DNA from 3 places in the Paenibacillus sp. MDMC362 genome. Region 1 is predicted to be linked to each of the others. Evidence: riboswitches for the same ligand, from Rfam matches in the RefSeq annotation. Region 1 holds a riboswitch; each other region holds the start of a gene.
What was found. A riboswitch is a leader RNA that binds a small molecule or an ion and turns the genes downstream of it on or off. The one in region 1 is predicted to bind thiamine pyrophosphate.
Positions count from the first base shown of each region.

Region 2: it holds a riboswitch for thiamine pyrophosphate, as region 1 does, so the genes downstream of both, DP091_RS16400 (ABC transporter substrate-binding protein) here and DP091_RS20655 (ECF transporter S component) in region 1, are expected to answer to the same signal.
Region 3: it holds a riboswitch for thiamine pyrophosphate, as region 1 does, so the genes downstream of both, tenA (thiaminase II) here and DP091_RS20655 (ECF transporter S component) in region 1, are expected to answer to the same signal.

Region 1 is NZ_QLYT01000041.1:29,759-36,901, forward strand. Features, by position in the region: gene DP091_RS20635 (DMT family transporter) at 1-138, opposite strand, end outside; gene DP091_RS20640 (TetR/AcrR family transcriptional regulator) at 143-712, opposite strand; gene DP091_RS20645 (energy-coupling factor transporter transmembrane component T family protein) at 905-1,711, opposite strand; gene DP091_RS20650 (ABC transporter ATP-binding protein) at 1,708-3,390, opposite strand; gene DP091_RS20655 (ECF transporter S component) at 3,383-4,012, opposite strand; TPP riboswitch at 4,103-4,215, opposite strand; gene asd (archaetidylserine decarboxylase) at 4,380-5,183, shown strand; gene DP091_RS20665 (SDR family oxidoreductase) at 5,259-6,113, opposite strand; gene DP091_RS20670 (helix-turn-helix domain-containing protein) at 6,737-7,143, opposite strand, start outside.
Region 2 is NZ_QLYT01000030.1:149,989-157,131, reverse strand. Features, by position in the region: gene DP091_RS16415 (EAL domain-containing protein) at 1-937, opposite strand, end outside; gene DP091_RS16410 (GGDEF domain-containing protein) at 1,146-2,681, opposite strand; gene DP091_RS16405 (VOC family protein) at 2,919-3,302, shown strand; TPP riboswitch at 3,474-3,584, shown strand; gene DP091_RS16400 (ABC transporter substrate-binding protein) at 3,698-4,729, shown strand; gene DP091_RS16395 (MTH1187 family thiamine-binding protein) at 4,822-5,115, shown strand; gene DP091_RS16390 (ABC transporter permease) at 5,112-5,867, shown strand; gene DP091_RS16385 (ABC transporter ATP-binding protein) at 5,920-6,753, shown strand; gene DP091_RS16380 (TatD family hydrolase) at 6,833-7,143, shown strand, end outside.
Region 3 is NZ_QLYT01000053.1:24,754-31,896, reverse strand. Features, by position in the region: gene DP091_RS24545 (ABC transporter substrate-binding protein) at 1-747, shown strand, start outside; gene DP091_RS24540 (VOC family protein) at 1,586-2,086, opposite strand; TPP riboswitch at 2,349-2,452, shown strand; gene tenA (thiaminase II) at 2,593-3,279, shown strand; gene thiM (hydroxyethylthiazole kinase) at 3,332-4,174, shown strand; gene thiD (bifunctional hydroxymethylpyrimidine kinase/phosphomethylpyrimidine kinase) at 4,171-5,187, shown strand; gene thiE (thiamine phosphate synthase) at 5,184-5,858, shown strand; gene DP091_RS24515 (BglG family transcription antiterminator) at 6,111-7,143, shown strand, end outside.

The DNA.
Region 1 (7,143 bases):
CAGGAAGCTCAAGCTGCAAATATAGAATACCACCAGCAGCACGCTGGGCAGCGGTTTGCTGAACCCCTCCGACAGCTTCATGTTCAGCGTCCCCGCCACTTCAAACAGAATAGCCAAACTTAAATAGAACCAATGCATAATCTCAAGACTCCTCCCGTTTCTCTGCGGCAATCCCGAACAGCAGGATGTCCATAACGGACTGCAGCAGCTCCCCTAGCGGCAATTGATGCTTCACCGTTGCCCTCGAATCGTAAATCTGATGGAGCGACCCCAGATACAGATCGATGAACAGCCGCATATGAATTCGTTTGATGCTTCCCTCGGCCATGCCCCGCTCCATCAGCTCGGTGACAATGCCCCATTCCTCTCGGAAAAAGGTGTCCAGCTTCTCCCATTGCGCATAATGCGTGCGCTTCAGATCCGGCAGCATCCCCAAATCCATCTGCTCCATCTCCTGGGGCAGACAGATTAGAATCTGGTGAATCTTCTCCAGAACGGTAAGCCCCTCATCCGCCGCAATTTCACGTTCGCGCTGCTGGATGTGCCGGATCATCCCGTCAATGATATGTTCAACAATCTCTTCCTTGGATGAGAAGTGCTCATAGATCGTCCGTTTACTAATCGCAAGGCTGCGGGCCAGGTCACTGACCGTAAACGTAAATCCTTGCCGCTGTATCAAGCGGATCGTTTCATTCAATATTCGCTCGCGCAAGTGAACTAACTCCCCTTCTGGTACCATAAATACTATTCTGGTACCATCAGTATTATAACGCCTCGATCAGCATGAAATCCAGACATGATTTTTTAAATATAACGGGGCAGAAGATAGCTTAACTTTGAATCTCATAACAAAAAAAGCCCGCTTACGTAACGTAAGCCGACTCTTTTCGCTTTCACCAACCCTTTAATCAAACCGCACGTCACCAATGCCGAACCATGGAAAATATCCGGCTGCGGCATAAGCGAAAGCGGCCGCAACTGCGAGTAATCCGATAACCAGAAGGTCATAACGCGAATAACGAGACGGATAATAATACGTCCGGGACTTCGCCTGATCGCCGTCGAATTGCTTGGCCTCCATCGCAGCGGCCACCCGATGGGCCCGGCGGATGCTCTGTGCCAGCAGCGGCACCACATACAGTCCTGCGCGGTTCACCATGCCGCGAATTCCGCGAATCGGGCGGACTCCTCGTACCTTCAAGGCTTGGCGGCGGATCACATATTCCTCCCATACCATCGGCAGCAGCCGGATTGAAGCCATGAAGCTGTATGCATACTTGGGCGCAAGCTTCAGCTTCTGCATCAGGCTATAAAATAAATCCACCGAGGACGTTGTCGTCACGAGCAGCAGCCCCTCCGAAGCAAAGGCAATTCCCTTAAAGCCCAAATGCAGCCCCCGGTAGAAGCTTTCTTCCGACACCCGGAACAACCCCCACTCCCACCAGATCGTCTCTCCCTTACCGAACAGCATCATGGAAGAGGCGGACGATATGAAGGCAAGCAGAAACGGAATGAAGAACAACAGCATTTTCCACGGCTTCACCCCGCTGAGCACCACGAGACAGACCATAAAGATGAACGCCTGGTACAAAACAAAATCAAGATCATGGGTTAACACCGTCATGAAAAAAAGCGCACAGATTAGACCCAGCTTCACCACCGGATTCGCCCGGTGCAGCCAAGTGATCCGCACGGGGTTCCATATGTTCATGCGTTCACCCCCGTGAGGCGATGATCGGCCGCGGCTGAGGTACCTTGAGGGCCTGCAGCGCCGTTTACTCCCTTAGCCGTCTGCCCGGATGCAATCCGGCCAGACCAGCGCGGAGAAGGCATGCTCGAGGTCAGCTGTCCCTCCCGGATTTCCCATACATGCGTGGCGACCCGCTGCGCGACCTCCATTTCATGCGTCACCATGAGAATGGCGGTTCCCCCGCGGCGGAGCTGCTCGCACATCTCCAGGATCGCGAACGTATTCCGTGCATCCTGTCCGAAGGTCGGCTCATCCAGGAGCAGGACGGACGGATGCCTCGCCATGGCCGTAGCCACGCTCAAGCGGCGCTTTTGGCCTGTCGACAGCTGATACGGATGCCTGGCCTCCAAGCCTTTCAATCCAAAGCGTTCAAGACAGCGGTCGGCCTGCGCCTTCGCTTCCTCCGGCGGCACATGATCCACCAGCAGCGAGTACACCACCTCATCGCCGATGCGCTCCGTCAGGAATTGAAGCTCCGGATTCTGAAACACGAACCCGATTTGACGCAGCTGCTGCTCTCTCTTCTTCCGCAGCTTCCTGCGCTTGCCCTGAATGACCTCTTCCCCGCAGAGCATATAGGTCCCTTCGGCGCGAAGCAGCCCCATCAAACTGAGCAGCAGCGAGCTTTTGCCTGCTCCGTTCGGGCCTACGACCGCAATAAACTGTCCCGGAAACACCTCGGCCGAAGGGAGGCTGATGACCGGTTTATCCCATCTCATTCCCCTGAAATTCGCCAATTGAATGACAGGCTCCCCACATTGAGCGTACGGCGGAGCAGCCTCATGCAGGAGATTACGATTACCCTGCTCATCGCCAAGTGCATCGACCGGAGCAAACAGCTCTCTGCCCGCCCGGGTCTGCGCATAATCTTCCCATACGCCGGGATACCAGATTCCATAGGCTTGGAGTTCCCGCTGATATTCTGCGAATATCGCTGCTGGAGGTCCTTCGCCCAGAATCACGCCATCCGGGCTGAACAGTACGACACGATCCACGTATTTGGCCATTTCTTCGATCCGGTGCTCCACGATGATCAGCGTCCGCCCTTCCGATACGGCCTTCACCGCGGACCAGATTTGCTCCCTTCCTTCCGGGTCGAGCAAGGCAGATGGCTCGTCAAGGAACAGCACCTCCGGCTCCAGCAGCAGAGCCGAAGCCAGCGCTAACCTTTGCTTCATGCCTTGGGACAAATGCCCGATCGGCATATGAAGCTCCTCAAGATCAAGACCCACCTCGCGGAGCGCCGCTTGCATCCGATCCTTCATCTGGTCGCGGGGGACACTTAGGTTTTCCAATACGAAAGCCAGCTCTTCATCCACGTACGGCATGCAGAACTGGGTATCCGGATCTTGGAATACATAACCCCAAGAGCGAGGAATCAGCTGCGACTCGCATTTCATCGGCACCTCCGTTGCGCGGGGAATCATCCCGCTAAGCACCTGCAGCAGCGTGGACTTGCCGCAGCCGCTAGGACCGAGCAGCAGCACCTTCTCCCCGCGGACAGCCGAGAAGGAAAGGTCTTTGAACATCAGCCGCTCCTCGCCCGGATACTTCAGACGCAATCCCTCCACATACATGGCCGGTTCCGGAACCATCTCAGCGGACTGAGCCGAAACCGGGCTAACCGCGGCATTAGACATGGCGCGGATCATCCAGTGCTTCGTAATCCTTCTTCGACGCAGGACGCAGCAGGGATGTGACGCCCGTGCGGTCCAAGGCTTTGGCCAGCAAGAGCATGAGCAGGCCTGCAATGACGGCGCCGCTGAGTACCCGCATACCGTATTTGGCCAGGAACATCCACGTCTGCAGGTCATCGGTATAGCTGTAATAGAAGTCCATCATCATCGATCCGATGGCTGCGCCTGCTCCGGCAATCGCCAGCGTCCACGCCGAGGTGCTCCGATAACGGAACGCCGCGAATACCAATTCTGCCCCAAGTCCTTGAATGAGGCCATATAGCAGCAGAGTCAATCCCCAGCCGCTGCCAAACAGCACTTCCACGTGGGCAGCCGCCACTTCCGCAATGATGGCCACTCCCGGCTTTCGGATTAGCAAGTAAGCAAGCGTGGCTGCAGCGAACCACATTCCGTATAACAACTCATCCGCTTCAAAGAACAGCGGTTTTAACAGATTATAAACCGAACCCCAGAAGTGATAAATGACGCCAAGCACCAGCGATACCAGCACCGTCACCAAAATATTGCTTAACCGCAGCCCTTTTCGAGGCTGAACCCCCAACTTCTCTTGCACAGATGTTCCCATAACCACACATTCCCCTCTCCACCTCTATTTTTGTGTAAACACAACAAAAAACCGTCTGGAAAACGCGCAGACGGAAAAATAGGCCCTATGTAGGCAGGGTCGGATATTCTCTACGCTGGCATTACCCAGTTCAGATTAACGGTCAACAGCGGATAACAGCTGCAATCTCAGCCTGATTCACTCAAGCCCCCGTATTCCCTATTCGGTTTCATGTTAATCTTAAAATACACATTCGTTCTCCAATTAGCAAGAACCTTTTTTCAAAAATGGCTATTTATTGATTTCCAGCTCATTCTATGTCAATATCAGAGTGATTGGCTTTTCCACCAACGTTTATTGCTGACACCTATGCACAAAGGAGAATGACATGGCTAAACAATTGCTGCGTCTGATGACTGAGCTGTCCTCCCGCAAGTGGCTGTCCCGAATCATGGGGCATTGTTCCCACAGCCGGCTGAGCCGTCATCTAATACCTGCATTCATACGAATTTATCAAATCCCGGCGCATGAAGCGGAGAAAGAAATCCACGAATACCGCTCACTGAACGAATTCTTTTCCCGCCGGTTAAAAATAGGCCTGCGCGCCATAGACGACACCGCCGATGCCATGGTAAGCCCCGTCGATGCCACGATTTCGGCGATGTGCGCCGTTAATGCCGGCACCATTCTGAGCGTCAAGGGACAGGATTATACCCTGAGCGAGCTGCTCGCCAAGTCACCGAGAATGGAAAACTACATCAACGGTTATGCATTTGTATTGTATTTAAGCCCAACCGATTATCATCGCATTCATTCCCCGGTAACCGGTGTTCAGGCGGAAAGCGAGCATCTAAAGGGACGCGTTTACCCCGTGAACGATTTTGCGATGACCCATATCCGGCGTGTGCTCAGCCGTAATGAGCGCCTCATTACCTATATTGCGCATGAGTTCGGCGAAGTTGCCGTCGTGAAGGTCGGAGCCATGAACGTAAGCAGCATCCGTTATGCGGACGAGAACGTGAAGAAATACGAGATCGGCGATGAACTCGCGTACTTTGAATTTGGCTCTACCGTCGTGCTTTTGACAGAGAACGGCACGTTTACTCCGCGCGGTGACCTGGGACCCGGATCCAAGGTAAAAATGGGAGAGCTGCTCGGTTTGCTCCACCCGTCCCCGACCAGAAAAGGGTAACTCCATTCACCTTATCAAGCCTCACCAAGCATCACACGACAAGTTAAGGCCATGAACCATTCGCTTCATGAATGATTAACGCCGGTCCAGCATCCGATAAACGATCCGCTGAAACAGCCGATCCGGCAGTACGCCCTTGATCCATGCGGTCAGCCGCGTACCTCGGGGCAGCCTATAGCGGAACTTCGGTTTGGACATGGACGCAATGTTTGCCACAAGCCTGGCTACCTCCTGCGGATCCCCGCTCCCCCTGGCTGTCCGCTCGGAATAGTCCAGCACGCCCTTCAGCAGACCGCTGTAGGGTGATCCTTCCTTTACCGTAAGCTCCCCAAAGCTTTTATTCCAGATCGGCGTGCCATAGGCACCGGGCTGGATCAGTACGACATCGATGCCAAAGGGCATCAACTCCATGGACAGGCTCTCGCCGAACCCCTCCAGCGCAAATTTGGATGCCGCATAGGGACCATAACCCGGAAAGCCGACCACGCCGCTAATGCTGCTCATGAGAATGACTTTGGATCGTCCCGTCTTGCGCAGCAGCGGGAGCATATGCTGCGTCACCGATACGGTCCCGAAAAAATTCGTCTCCATCTGCTTTCGCCAGCCGCTGAGCGGTACTTCCTCCACCATGCCGCCTACCGCTTCGCCGGCATTGTTTACCAGCACGTCCAAGCGGCCGAACTTCTGCTCTAACTCCCAAGCAGCAGCCTTGACTTGCTCCTCCATGCATATATCCAGCTGAAATACGTGAATGCGTTCGGCAACGTCTGCTTGCTCGGCTCGGGTCAACAGCTCTGCAGCCGCCTCCGGCCTGCGCAGACCCGCTGCCACGTCATAACCCGCTTGTGCCAGCTCCAAGCTGATGAGCAGTCCGAACCCGCTCGACGCGCCCGTGATCAGCACAACCTTTCCTGCTCCAGCCGTTACCACCGAATCACCGCTTGGTCCGCCCTTGCCACTTTACCCTTCACACCCGTCACCCTTCCGTTATCCGTAATGCCTGTCCGTCCATTAAAAATCCTGCGATTAGCGCAGCGCTTTATGCATATCCCTAATATAACAAATATTCGCAATCTCAACAGAGTCCCTATTCGTATATGCATCCTGTTATAACGTAATCAGACGGCCCCTATTCCCATGCGCGTCCATTAAATAGCACCACAAAGTGGAGCCTATGCTTCGATGCTTATTCCAAATACTTTGCGGGGACCCCAAAAACATATCAAAAAAGGGAGCCATTTAGCTCCCTTTTGCGTTCATCCAGAAAAAAACGTATATGATAACGGGATTCTACGTCCCCGTATGTAGGGCAAGTCTCATTAAAACCACACGTTCTGATGATCCTGAGTCGTTGTCTTCATGCGGCGCAAGCGATTTCTGAATATAGCGCAGCCACCGCGACTGAAGAAGCGTCCACGCACCCGTCTTCTTGGGCTCATTCCTCTCTCCCCCCTTCATATATTTGAAACTGTACGTCGTTTTTACCCTAAAGCGCTTGCTATGAAACCCATTTGCCCTTCGACTTGCCAGGTAAGTTATGGAAGGGCGGGAAATCACCGAATCTCGGATGGGCTCTTGCCCGTATACTGCTTAAATTGCCGGCTGAAAAAAAATATATCCCGGTAACCCAGCGCGTCGGCTACCTCCGTTACGTTCATCCCCTGATGCAGCAGCAGATGCTGCGCCCGCTCGATCCGCATCTGAATGATGTAGGATTGTACCGGCGTGCCGATCAGCTCCTTGAACTTGATCGAGAAGTAACGGGGGGACAACCCCGCTCTGGCCGCCAAATCCTCGACCCGATGGGGAACACCCGGGTGCTGGCGGACGTAATTCGCGATTTCATGGATCGCTTCGGACAGCTGATTGCTTGCTTTTTTGACCACCGGCTCAGCAAGATCCGAACGCAGCAGATGAATCATCAGCTGTTTCAGAATCAGTTGCCCCTCCTCCAATGATC
Region 2 (7,143 bases), on a different contig from region 1:
CCTCCCTTCTTTCAATGCCTTCTGCCAGCACCATGGCCCCAAAATCATGAGCCTTGTTCGTGATCACTTTGAGCTGCTCCTGCTGTGCGGGATTGCGATCGCAATGATCGATCAGACTCCGGTCGATCTTGACATAATCCGGCTTAAGCTTAATCATCTGCTCCAATGTGGAATAACCTGCACCAACGTCATCCATGGCTACCGAGATTCCATGACTGCGATACACCTCGAAAATCGATTGCAAATGCTCAACATCATCAATCTTCTCGGTTTCCACGACCTCAAATACGAAATCCCTCGGATCCAGGTGGAGCCTGTCTATGGTATGAAAGGTGTGGCTTAGACACATCTGCGCATCATATATGGAGGATGGCAGGAAGTTCACGAATCGCTTAACGCCGATGGGAAGCCACTCGGCACTGGTCTCGATGGCACTGGTTCGTGCCGCCCGGTCCAGGAATGCATGCAATCCGGTTTTACGGGCTGTCTCAAACAGCTCATACGGCTGGAACCTGGCTCCCCACTCTACCGGACGAAGGAGAAACTCGTAGGCAAAGATCTGCTCAGATGAATCCACGATGGGCTGCATATAGCTCGTGAACTGCTTATGTAAAATGATACTTACCATATCGTAATGCTCCATCTGCAGTTCGAACTTCTGCATAGGGGTCCAAGAATGCCGGATTTGCGGAGCTTCTCCACCGGTAACACAGAAGGACAGCTCTTGACGAATCTTCAGCGGAAGGGGCTGCAGACACTTTATCATGGAGATCAGGTCCGCACGTACCTTGTAGTTTACAGCACAACCCTCATTGTTCTCTTGTACCGCGTAGCCGTTCACTGCCAGCAACTGAATAAGCTCACCACTTGCAGGCTTTATATGAATGGTCCCCTGGTCCTCAATCGGTTCAAAGGTGCTGCAATTGTCGCAAATCATGTTCGTCCTCCTTGGCAAGCTAGCTCTCACTATGCTTCTTATCGGCATTTTGAATATGATTTCTTTGCATTTTATGGATTTTATATCGAAGTTATGACCTATTTTAAGAGAAATGCGCAAGATTCGTGCAATGATTACGCTAAATTCTACAAAAATCGACTTTTATTGCTTGTAACAACGCACTATCAATACGATGGTCATGCTTGATCTACTCAAGCTTTTGATCCAAAAGCTGCAGCAGCATCGTCCGCTCCACATCAAAATGCCAAGGGGCGTTCCGTTCCTTCGCCGCATACATCGCGGCATCGGCGCGACCAATCAGCTCCTGGTCATTTCTGGCATGATCCGGATAAACCGCAATGCCGATACTCGGCGTGGTTCGGACTTCATGCCCTTCCAATTCGTATGGCTCGCTAAGCATCGTCCAGATCTCCTCCGCCATCCAGATCAGCTCCTGATCCTCACCAGCCGGATGGATCATAACGGTGAATTCGTCTCCTCCTAAACGGGAAACCAAAACTCCCTTAGATTCAAGGGATTGAAGCCGGTCTGCAACCTTTCGAATCAACAGATCGCCGGCACGGTGGCCGTATCGGTCATTGACTCGTTTGAAACGGTTCATATCCATATACAGCAAGCCTACGCGGGAACCTGCGCGGTCCGCCTCCTTCAGCGAGCTCGCCAGCCTTGCATTAAAATAACGGCGATTATACAGCCCCGTGAGATCATCACGATGTGCCAGGGCTTCACTCTGCATCAGACTTTCATGCAGTCGGTCAAACAAACGGTCGTTCTCGAACTGGATTAAAATCTGCCTGAATAGAATCAGGATCACGCACAGGGATAGACCGGTAAACAGTCCAGTCCATCCTCCAAACCGCAGCGCCATAAGGGCAACCATCCCGCCAAGCACGCTGTAGGGAAGCAGATACCTTACGACCAGGTTTCCGACTGAGCGCGGCTCCCGCTCGCCAACGGACGGTTTACGGGAATCAGGAGCGGACTGCCCACCTGCGAAACTAATGAATAATACCGATATCGTATAGAGTGGATGCAGGTAGGAGCGAAGCTCGATATCCAAAAGATCAACGAGATAGATGTACAGAACATCCCCGGCAATATAAGTGCTTCCGCCGAGACATAACAGAATGGCCGCCCATTTCCCTAACAGTCCGGTATTAAAATATAACACCAGCGTAAAAAAGATAAGTACCATTGCACACAGGGGATACAGCATGTCCACCCAAAGGTTTCCCCATATTGCCTCATGGGCCAGACCCTGAAGCTCAGGCTTGATGAAATATTCCCACCCTACCGTCATGACGGCAATGCCAACAATCACGATATCCAGCATAAACCGGAGTCCCCGAAGCGAACCTTGAACATGCCGGAATAAATAAATGAGAGAGCTTGCGAACAGAATGAGTTCAAGTCCCCAGAACAAATGGGTTAGGATCGATGAGAAAGCGCTCTCTTTTCCAAACCAAACATAACAAGCATGAATGATTCGTGCCGCTGCATCCCCCATCAATCCGAGACTAACAATAAGCCAAAACCTGCGAAGATGAACCTCATAACGCCGACTAATCCGCATTAAATAAACGGAGGCGGCTACAGGAGGAATTATGACTAGAACACGCTGAAGCGATAAAGCCTCAGGCATCCACAGAGCAATCATGATTTGAATGAATGCATATATCATGGCGAGTCGAATCCACAGATGATCTGCTGGAGTTGGACTCATAAGCATTCCTCCTCGGCCAAAAGGTAAGCTGGATCGCTTTCGTATGTTAGGTCTTTTGAATTAATCTCTCTATTTCTCATGATACTTTTTACCCACCCAAAAGTAAAGATGAGGAAATGAAAGAAAAATCATCTTTATCAGCCCCACCCTAAACACAACTCCCACTTGACGTATAGGGATTATGTGATAATATTTCAGTCATATCTCATATAGATAGATCGGAAAGGGAGTTGAACCATGTCACAGAAACGATTGGATCATGTTGGTATTGTTGTCCGGGACATAGAAGCTACAATCGCCTTCTATACATCCGTAGTCGGACTAGAACTAAAGGATCGCCTAACCCATACGAATGGCGTCATCCAGCTGGCATTCCTCGGTTTTAACGGCAGCAACGAGACGGAAGTCGAGCTTATTCAGGGATACAGCAACTCGCTGCCTGCGGAGGGCACCGTTCATCATTTTGCAGTCAGCACGGATAACATTGAAGAGGAATATGCCCGGGTTCAAGGACTTGACGTTCCTCACTTGGACGAGGAAATCGTGACGCTCCCGAATGGTTTCCGTTATTTCTTCGTGCATGGTCCCGAAGGGGAATGGATTGAGTTCTTCCAGCGATAACCTCAATATAGAAGCCTTATTCAAATCCTTTATTCCGTGAAAGGTTCATAGGATTAATTAATCCTTCCCATGGCAAGTGTTCTGAGCAAAGACCTGCCTCGCTCGCGCTCCTTCGAACTAGACAGGTCTGGTGTGTTAGGACTATAATAGCGGATGTAATGATCAAAACTTCATAAATACCGGGGGAGCTGGATTTGGCCGGCTGAGAGTGTATCCGATATGATACTGACCCTTACACCTGATCTGGGTAATGCCAGCGTAGGAAGCCCATGTTTGCGGCAGCTTTTTATTTGCCGTGGTATACACTTACGCCGTCATGCGTCCTGATATCATCAGGGCGTTTTTTTGTGGAGTTGCGAGGTAATAGAAAGAGAACTCAAAGGAGAGAAGAAACGATGAAGAAGGGAAGATGGATTCCGCTGCTTCTCGCTTGCGTCCTGCTTATGGTCGCGTCCGGATGCGGTACAAGCGGACAGAACAAGAAGACAGGTGCCGAAGGCGAAGGCAGTCAGACCCCCGGAAAACTCCGTGACGTTCAGCTGATGCTCGATTGGTCCGCCAATACGAATCACACCGGCCTGTATGCAGCGAAGGAGCTTGGGTATTATGAGGAAGAAGGGCTTAATGTCCAGATCGTCCAGCCGGGAGCAGGCGGAACGGATACGCTGGTCGCATCCGGTAACGTGCCGTTTGGCATCAGCTATCAGGAGGGCGTAACGCTGGCCAGAACCCAAGGATTGCCGCTCGTTTCCATTGCAGCGATCATTCAGCATAATACGTCCGGCTTTGCCGCCCCTAAGGACAAAGGCATCGCGAAAGCAGGCGATTTTGAAGGAAAATCCTATGGCGGCTGGGGCTCGCCTGTGGAGGAAGCCGTCATGAAATCCATCATGGAGATCGATGGCGCCGATGTCAGCAAGGTGAAAATGGTCAATATGGGCGATGCCGATTATTTTACGGCCGTCAAACGCGACATTGATTTTGCCTGGATCTTCTATGCTTGGACAGGTATTGAAGCCGAGCTTCGCAATGAACCGCTTGACATGATTTATGTGAAGGACTACTCCGAGCAGCTTGATTATTACACGCCGGTTATCGTGACGAACGAGAAGCTGATTCAGGAGGACCCCGAGCTTATCAAAGCGTTCATGCGGGCGACTTCAAAAGGATACGACTATGCGATTCAACATCCAGAAGATGCGGCAGCCCTGCTGTCGAAGGCGGTTCCTGACCTGGATGCCGAACTGGTTCTCGCCAGCCAAAAATGGCTGAGCCCCCGTTATCAGGATGATGCATCCCGCTGGGGTGAACAAAAAGCCGAAGTATGGTCGGGATATGCAGACTGGATGTTTGAGCGTAAGCTGCTGGAGAAAGAGCTTGACGCTGACCGCGCATTCACCAATGATTTTTTACCGGAGCAGCCATAAGGTTATTTCTATTTAAAAAGAAGAGAGACGACGTTTGCGGAAGGCTGTCTCTCTTCCATTACAATATAGCTTGCACGAAAGGATGAGTTTACATGGCGAATACGCTCTTGAGCATTCAAGTGATACCGAGAACGCCAAACGGGGCCGACAGCATCCCTTATGTAGATGAAGCGATTAAGGTCATTCAGGAATCAGGCGTGAAATACGAGGTTCATGCACTCGAAACGACCATGGAAGGAGAGCTCGCCGAGCTGCTCAAGATCGTTGAGCGCATGCATGAAGCGCTGGTGAATGCGGGAAGTCCCAGCATCATATCCCAAGTCAGAATCGCCCATCATCCCAGCGGCATCAGCATGGATAAGCTGACTGAGAAATACCGTCCATGAGAAGCTGGTGGAGTTCGGTTTGGCCGCCCGTTGTGGCGGTCCTCTTCTTTTTGGCGGTATGGCAGGCCGCAGTATCCATATTCGACATTGAACCTTTTATTCTGCCTGCGCCGACGGCCATCGGGCATGAGGCCGTTACCGGAGCTTCCGGTCTCTTCCAGCATACAGCGGCCACCCTGCAATTAACCCTGATCGGATTTATGATCGGTACGGCGATCGGACTAGTCATCTCGCTGGCACTGCACATGGTGCCTTTTCTCAAAACCGCTCTTTATCCGCTTCTTATTCTTAGCCAGAATGTGCCGACAATCGCCCTTGCCCCGCTTCTCATGATATGGTTCGGCTTCGGCATGCTGCCCAAGGTTATCGTGATTACGCTGGTCTGCTTCTTCCCCGTCGCTGTTGCGGCCCTGGACGGACTGGCCCGTACTGACCGAACCATGATGAATTACATGCAGATGGCGGGGGCTTCCTCGTGGCAAATTTTCAGCAAGCTGGAGCTGCCGCATGCGCTTCCTTCCATCTTCTCCGGGATTCGAATTGCGGCCACCTATTCGGTCATGGGTGCGGTTATCGGGGAATGGATCGGATCGGACCGGGGAATCGGCCACTACATGATGCTGCAAAAATCCGGCTACCGCACGGATCGGGTATTTGTTGCCATCCTGGTCATCGTCCTGCTCAGCCTGCTGATGGTGCTGCTGATCACCCTGCTGGAGAAGCGGCTCATCCGCTGGAATCGAAAAGGTTAAATCCCATGAATAGACGTTTCGAATCTTATATGATAGGAGGCCATTTGTCGATATGACACATCAAGTACCCCTGACGGTCCAGGACGGAGCTGACCCGTCGGCTGCTTCGGTCTCAACCGCACCTGCCCTCGAGGTTCGCAGCCTTCGAAAAACCTTCCGTGACCGGCGCAGCGAAGTGCATGTTCTGGATGGCCTTTCGCTTCAAGTACAGCCCGGGGAATTCGTCTCCTTAATCGGTCCTTCAGGCAGCGGAAAGAGCACGCTCTTCCATATCATTGGGGGGTTAACAGCTCCGGATGCGGGCACTGTCCTCATGGACGATCAGGACGTGACCGGGGAAAAAGGCCGCATCGCCTACATGCCTCAACAGCCGGCCCTGTTCCCTTGGCGTACGGTGGAGGACAATGTGCTCCTTCCCGAGGAGCTGAGAGGCACCTCGAAAGCCGCTGCCAGGGAACATGCCCGCAGCTGGATGGAACGTGCCGGACTCAGCGGCTTCGAAAAAGCATATCCGCACACCCTCTCTGGCGGAATGCAGCAGCGAGCAGCTTTTCTGCGCGCACTGATGAGTCCGCAGGAAGTTATGTGCCTGGACGAACCGTTCAGTGCATTGGATGCGTTAACGCGCAGCGATATGCAGCGCTGGCTGCTCGATATCTGGGAGGATACGCGCCGTTCGGTGCTGATGATTACCCACCATATCGAGGAGGCGCTGCTCCTCTCGGACAGCATCTATATCTTGTCAGCACGGCCCGGAACCATCCTGAAACGGGTAGAAGTCCCTTTCTCCCGTCCGCGCCGGGAAAACATCCTGATGGATCCGTCCTTTATCGCATTAAAAACCGATATTTCCGCCATCATGCGGGAAGAACAGCACAAGCGCTGACCGATGAAGGCCAGCGTAATACATACATCCATGAGGGGCAAAGCGCTTCGTGGAAGCTTGCAAGCGAGGTGATGTCACGATGAAATCATTCATGCCGAGTAAAGCGAATTTCCCCCTGATCGACACTCATATTCATCTGGACAGTTATTCGTTATCCGATCAACAAGCGATTCTCGCGGATATCCGCCATCATGAGGTTCAATCCGTCATCTCTGTCTCCATGCATCTGGCTTCCTGCAAGCGAAATCTGGAGCTGGCCAGGCAGTACGAACCGATGGTGCGGCCGGCTTTCGGTTATCATCCGGAGCAGCCCCTCCCCTCCTCTGACGAAACCGAAGAGCTGCTGGATTGGATGGCAGAGCATGCTAATGAGATGATTGCCGTAGGAGA
Region 3 (7,143 bases), on a different contig from region 1:
TTGGGCGTGAAGCCTGTAGGTGCCGTTAGATCCTGGACAGGCGACCCTTGGTATCCGCATATTAAAGACCAGATGGAAGGCGTTACCGTTGTCGGGGAAGAGAGCCAGCCGAACATCGAGCTGATCGCCGGCCTGCAGCCGGACCTGATTATCGGCAACAAGATGCGTCAGGAGAAAGTATACGAGCAATTGAAGGCGATCGCGCCGACCGTTTTTGCCGAGGATCTTCGCGGCGAGTGGCAGAACAATTTTGAGCTGTATGCCAAAGCGCTGAACAAGGTATCCGAAGGCGAAGAGCTATTGGCTGCATACGACAAGCGGATTCAGGATTTCAAAGAGAAGGCCGGAAGCAAGCTGGACGAGACCGTCTCCGTGGTCCGTTTCATGGCTGGCAAGACGCGTGTATACCACACCAATACGTTCTCGGGCGTTATTTTCGATAAAATCGGCATCGCCCGCAACGATATGACCAAGAACGCCAAGGACGATTTCGTTGACGAGATCACGAAGGAGCGTTTACCTGAGGTAGAAGCCGACAGACTGTTCTACTTCACTTATGAAACCGGGGATGGCGGCGCCAACCAAACCGAGCAGGAATGGATCAACGATCCACTGTGGAATAACCTGAATGTCGTCAAGAACGGCCAGGCCCACAAAGTGGACGATGCCATCTGGAATACAGCAGGCGGCATCCTGGCAGCGAATCTGATGATTGACCAGCTTCAAGAATTCTACGGCATTCAGTAATGAATGCAGACGAATGCAGACGAATGCAGACGAATGCAGCAGGCTAGTATTATCGTATAGCGGATGATGCTAGGAAAAAGCATAAAGGAGGCATTCCAAAAGATCTTAGATCTTAAGGGATGCCTCCTTTTTTGTATCGCAGCGTGTCCAGCATGGCGCATAAGCAGTATCGCTGCGTGTGCAGCACCACCGCCTCACCGCTTATGTAGCTGCGTGCACACCACTCACCGGCACAGCTATGCCAGCTCCGTATTTTATACCGCTCCCCTGATCCGTTAACGGACACTAGTTCCCTTATTTGCCTGATTTACCTTCGATTCTTAAAACTAACGGACACAGGATCGCTTATCACCGCAATAAACTGCCTTTTTACGCCCATATTCTATGAATAACGTATCTGGTGTCCGTTAACTCTCGAAAATTACGCCTTTTCAGCTAAATAACGTATCCTCAGTCCGCTATGCCCTCTGAGCAGTCGCACCAAGCCAGCAGTAGCTCCAAGATTCAGTAGCATCAATACCAGCAGTCGCACCAATACCAGCAGTAGCACCAATACCAGTAGCACCAATACCAGCAGTAGCATCAATACCAGCAGTCGCACCAAGCCAGCAGTAGCACGAGGACCAGTAGTAGCCCCAATCCCAGCAGTCGCACCAAGCCCAGCAGTAGCCTCAACTATATACTCTGTGCTCCCCGGTTTCTACCTCTAAACCATAGCTACTCTGGGTTCCCCCCGGCCCCTACACCGATTATAATCCCAGCCATTCATGCATACCCCTTGGAATCGAACCACCCATGATGTTCTCCCTGAAATGACGCTCGATCTCACTTCACCTTGTTACGAAATCTTCACCACGATTTCCGCACCGGCAACATAGGTCATTGCCTTCATGTAATCCGGGTCCTGGGCGCGTCGTTCCATCTCCTCGGGCGTTAGGTCCTCCAATCGCGTCTGAATCCACCATAAGTTGCCGAACGGGTCCCGTACCCGTCCCACCCGGTCGCCGAAGAACAAACTCGTTGGCTCCGTCACCGAGACGGCTCCTGCGGCAAGCGCTTGCTGGTGGACGGCGTCGCAATCCTCAACATATAGACGGAGGTACGCCGGGCTATCCGGCCATTCCGGTTTCGCGTCAAACATCATGACGACGGCATCCCCGATTCGCACCTCGGCATGGCCGATGACACCATTGCCAACATAGACGCGGGCTAACTCTTCGGCTTGAAAAGCCTTCTCCAGGAATTCGATTAGCGCCGCGGAGTTTCTTGAGATAATCCATGGTGTTACGGAGGTGTAGCCATCCGGAATGGGTTTAACCGCTTTTGATGGGTTCGTCATAAATACGCTCCTTTTTATGCTTCATTTTAGTTTGTTTGCTCTTATGTACTCATTATGTTGGGGAATACATGACAACCGAGCGTCAGTGTTTCTGAAACAAGTGCCGGGTAGCCGGCGTTTTTTATTCGCGAAAGACCTCTGCCACGGTACAACATCATGATCAACCGGTCTCGGGAAGATTTCCGAAGTGGAGTTCCGTCCACGAACCGTTAACGTTTGACAGTATCTGCAAACCTATGTACAGTATTAGACAAAAGAATAGGAAGTCCACTAGGGGAGCCGTTAGCGGCTGAGACAAGAGCGTATCTTGGACCCTTTGAACCTGATCTAGTTCGTACTAGCGTAGGAAAGTGGAGCCTTCGAATATGAGGTCTTGGTGCGTTTTTTGGCGCACTCGGACTTGTTGACGAAGCCGCTCCAGTTTTCGGGGCGGCTTTTTAGCGTTGCCTGGAAAGTCGTGTCTTATGGACTTCCTGCTCTTCAATATGTTGGAGGTGGGGACAAAAATGAGTTTTTCGCAAGAGCTCCGTCAGCAGGCGGGAGGCATTTTTCAAGCAATCTTCGATCATCCCTTTGTAAAAGGCATTGCCGAGGGGAAACTGGCGCGGGAACAGCTGATCCACTATGTGAAGCAGGATTTTGAGTATTTGAACGCTTACATGCGGATTTACGGAATTGCCATATCCAAATCGACCAGCCGAGAAGAAATCGCGGCTTTTAACGAACAGATTTCATTCATCCTGCATAGCGAGGTGCATCCGCACCAGAATTTTTGCGCAGCCGCCGGGGTGACCTACGATGAGCTTCAAGGCTATCCGCTGGCTCCGTCCGCGCATCATTATATCCGTCATATGCTGACGGTGGCGCATGAGGGCAGTCTGGGCGAGATTATGGCCGTACTGCTGCCTTGCCCGTGGACCTACCTGGAGATTGGCCGCAAGCTCCTGGATGAAGTGAAGCCGGATGAATCCCATCCGTTCTACGACTGGATTTATTTCTACGGCAACCGGGGCGAAGACGCGACAGCCAAGTTCTGCAGCCGTGTCGATGAATGGGCGGAGCGTGCGACGGCAGCCGAGCGGGAACGGATGAAGGAGTATTTCATGCTGAGCTGCCAGCTGGAGTATATGTTTTGGGATATGGCTTATAAGCAGGAGGAATGGCCGGTGCCCCTGCAGGCCGCTGTGCTGTAAAGAGACGTAACAAGCTCATAAATTCCAATATAGATAAGAGAGGCTGATTCATATGCATACATGGGAAAAAGAAGTTTCGGCGCTTTTAACACAGGTACGGCAGACGAGCCCCCTCGTTCACAACATGACGAACGTGGTGGTTACGAATTTTACGGCGAACGGCTTGTACGCGCTGGGCGCGTCGCCGGTCATGGCTTACGCGCCGGAGGAAGTGGCGGATATGGCCGCCATCGCGGGCGCGCTCGTATTAAACATCGGCACGCTGAACCGCGAGCTGGTGGATGCGATGATTATAGCCGGACAATCGGCGAACGCACACGGCGTGCCTGTGCTGCTGGACCCGGTCGGCGCGGGAGCAACCCGTTTTCGGACGGAGTCGGCGCTGCGGATCCTAGGTGAGGTGAAGGTATCGCTCGTGCGCGGGAATGCGGCTGAAGTCGCTCACCTTGTCGGGGAGGCCCGCGAGATCAAAGGTGTAGACGCTGGCAATAGCGCAGGTGGCGATCATGCCGGGCTGGCCGTGCGGGCTGCATGCGAATTAGGCACGATCGTGGCGATTACCGGTGAAGAGGACGTGATTACCGATGGAAACGAGGTACGCCTCATTACCGGCGGGGATGCTCTCCTCACGAAGGTAACCGGCGCAGGGTGCCTGCTGACCTCGGTGCTGGGTGCCTTTGCAGCGGTAGAAGCAAACCTGCTGCTTGCCGGAACGGCGGGTCTGGCCTTCTACGGGGCCGCGGCGGCGAGAGCTGCGGAGCGAACGGCGGACCAGGGACCGGGAAGCTTCCAGATCGCTTTCCTGAATGAACTGGCAGAACTTCATCCTGGCTCGCTGGAGGGCTATGCCGCTGTCCGGAAAGCAGAAGCATCCGCTGCAGGTGGCGCACGATGAGCAAGTCTCACGTTCCTCGGGCACTGACGATTGCGGGGTCTGACAGCGGCGGCGGTGCCGGCATTCAGGCCGATCTGAAAACCTTCCAGGAGCTCGGCGTATATGGCATGTCTGCGATTACGGCGATCACGGTGCAGAATACATTGGGGGTTCACGGCGTATATCCCCTGCCCCCCGAAGCAGTAGCGGAGCAGATGGAAGCGGTAGGCTCGGACCTCGGAGTCGATGCATTGAAGACGGGCATGCTGTTCAATGCCGAGATCATTCGCCTGGCTGCTGACCGGATTCGGGCATTCGGCTGGGAGAAGGTCGTTGTGGATCCCGTGATGATCGCCAAGGGCGGTGCGGAGCTGCTGCAAAGCGAAGCGGTGCAGGCTTTAAGAGAGGATTTGCTGCCGCTGGCGTTGATTGCCACCCCCAATATACCGGAGGCCGAAGTATTGGCGGGGATACGTATCCGCACGATCGAAGATCGGAAAGAAGCAGCGAGACGCATTCATGGTCTGGGTCCCAGGATTGTTGTGATCAAAGGCGGGCATGACGAGGGTTTGCTTGGCAGCGGTGAAGATGCGGATCACGAAAGAGACAGAGGACCTGCTATCGTGGCGGATACGCAGCAGGAAGAGTTGCATCCGTCAGAAAGGACGTACGGTCAAACGAGAACTGCCAGCCATAACGGGGAGTTTAGTGAGGAACGCTCCCCCCTGATCAAGAATGATGACAGATTCGGTAATCCCGGCAGTACTCCGGTCATGGACCTCATATACGATGGTATCTCCTTTACAGAATTATATGGCCAACGAATTCGTACCGTTCATACGCATGGTACCGGCTGTACTTACTCTGCCGCTATTACTGCAGGCCTGGCCAAAGGTTTGAGCGCATTCGATGCGATTCAGAGCGGGCGCTTATTCATCCAGGCGGCCATTGAGGACGGCTTAAACCTGGGGCAGGGACACGGCCCAACGAATCATTGGGCGTATCGTCGCCGCCGTCAGGAGGTGCTGCGATGACGGGCAGAGTGACACCCGAGATGATGAGGCAGCATCTGCGGATGTACCTCGTACTTGGCAGCGTGAATTGCATCCTCGAGCCAAGCCGGGTCGTGCAGGATGCATTGGCCGGCGGCACGACCATGGTCCAGTTCCGCGAGAAGGGACAGGGCGCACTTGTTGGCGAGCCGATGATCCGGCTGGCTCGCCGGATCCAGGATCAGTGTCGCCAAGCGGGCGTCCCCTTCATCGTCAATGATGATGTGGAGCTGGCACTGAAGCTGAACGCCGACGGCGTGCACATCGGCCAGGACGATGAATCTGCGATTTCGGTACGTGAGCGGATCGGCAATCGGATTCTGGGCGTCTCGGCCCATACTGTTGAGGAAGCCAGGCGCGCCATTCTCCACGGTGCCGATTATCTAGGCATCGGGCCGATCTATCCGACCCGCTCGAAGGAGGATGCCAAGGCAGTGCAAGGCCCATCGATTCTCCGCGAGCTGCGCGAAGCCGGCATCCATCTGCCGATCGTTGGGATTGGCGGGATTACCGTGGAGCGCGTGGAGGAAGTGATTGGAGCGGGCGCGGATGGCGTCGCGGTGATATCCGCTGTGACGGGAGCGGAGTCGGCGCGAGAGGCTGTGGAGGCTTGTATAGGAAAGATACGCTGTGCAACCGAACGAATTTTTTAAAAAATGTAAGAGGATCATGATAAGGATCATGAACAAGAGTGTCGAATTTCTTCGGCACTCTTGTTTTGTTTGCGTCGGATTTTTAAATTACTGTATATGTTCAGCTTTTCCGCTAACATGCCATTCTTTGGGTCCATTCTCGTGTAACATACCAGATCAGATTGCCATAGCGACCCGGATATGATATACGTAGGACAATGTACCTGCTCCACGATGAGTGAGCTCTCCAAATAAGTTGAATAGGAGATCGGAATGAATAATAGGCAAAAAGAGATTTTTCGTAATTTGTTAACGGAACCGAACCGGCTGTGGCTCGTTCAGGATCTGGCGGATCAGACCGAGTGCTCGGAGAAGACGATCCGAAACGATCTGAAGGTGATTGAAGAATATATAGTTCAGCACTCCAGTGGCCATCTGGTGAAAAGGCCGGGACTTGGCGTCTATCTGGAGATCGGAGAAGCGGATCAGGCTGATTTATTCCACCGCCTGTACTCCAACGAGCGTACCGCCGAGGATGAATCCGATGAGGAAAGAGTGCTGCACCTGGCCTATCGGCTCTTGATGAACGCGAAGCCCGTAACCTTGCAGAACCTGGCTTCGCCGTTTTACGTGAACAAGGCGATTATCCGTCGGGATATGGAAAAGATTGAGGGCTGGCTGCGCAGCTTTGATCTGACCTTAATGACGAAACAGCGTGTAGGTTTCATGATTGAGGGCACGGAGAAGAACAAACGGATGGCGCTGGCGCGGTTGAACCAACTGATCAACCGTCCGGAGTTGACCGGACAGATGATGCGTAATCAGTATGAACCGCATGAGATTGCAACCGTATACAATGAGTTGAAGGCGTTGCAAAAGCAGCATCAGCTCCGCTTCACCGACGAAACCTTTGAGAGCTTGATGCTGCATATTCTGCTCATGGTCAAACGGACCAAGCTGGGACAGCCGATTTCGCTCTCCGAGCAGGACATGGCCTTTTTGGAGAACAAAGCGGAATTTGCATGGGCGACAGACTTTTTGAGGCAGCTCCAAAAGCTGTTCGCTGTGCCTTTTTCCAAGGAAGAAACCGCTTATCTAACCCTGCACCTGCTTGGCGGGAAGTTCCGATACACGCAGGAGGACGGAGGCGCTGGGCGGAGCGATCTGGCAGACAGCCACCCCCTGCTGCCCCAATTGGTTGAACAACTGATTCGGCGGATGTCGGAGCTGAATATGATCCCTTTTTCCAAGGACCAGGTGTTATTGAACGGGTTGAAAGTGCATTTGTACACGACCATGAACCGTC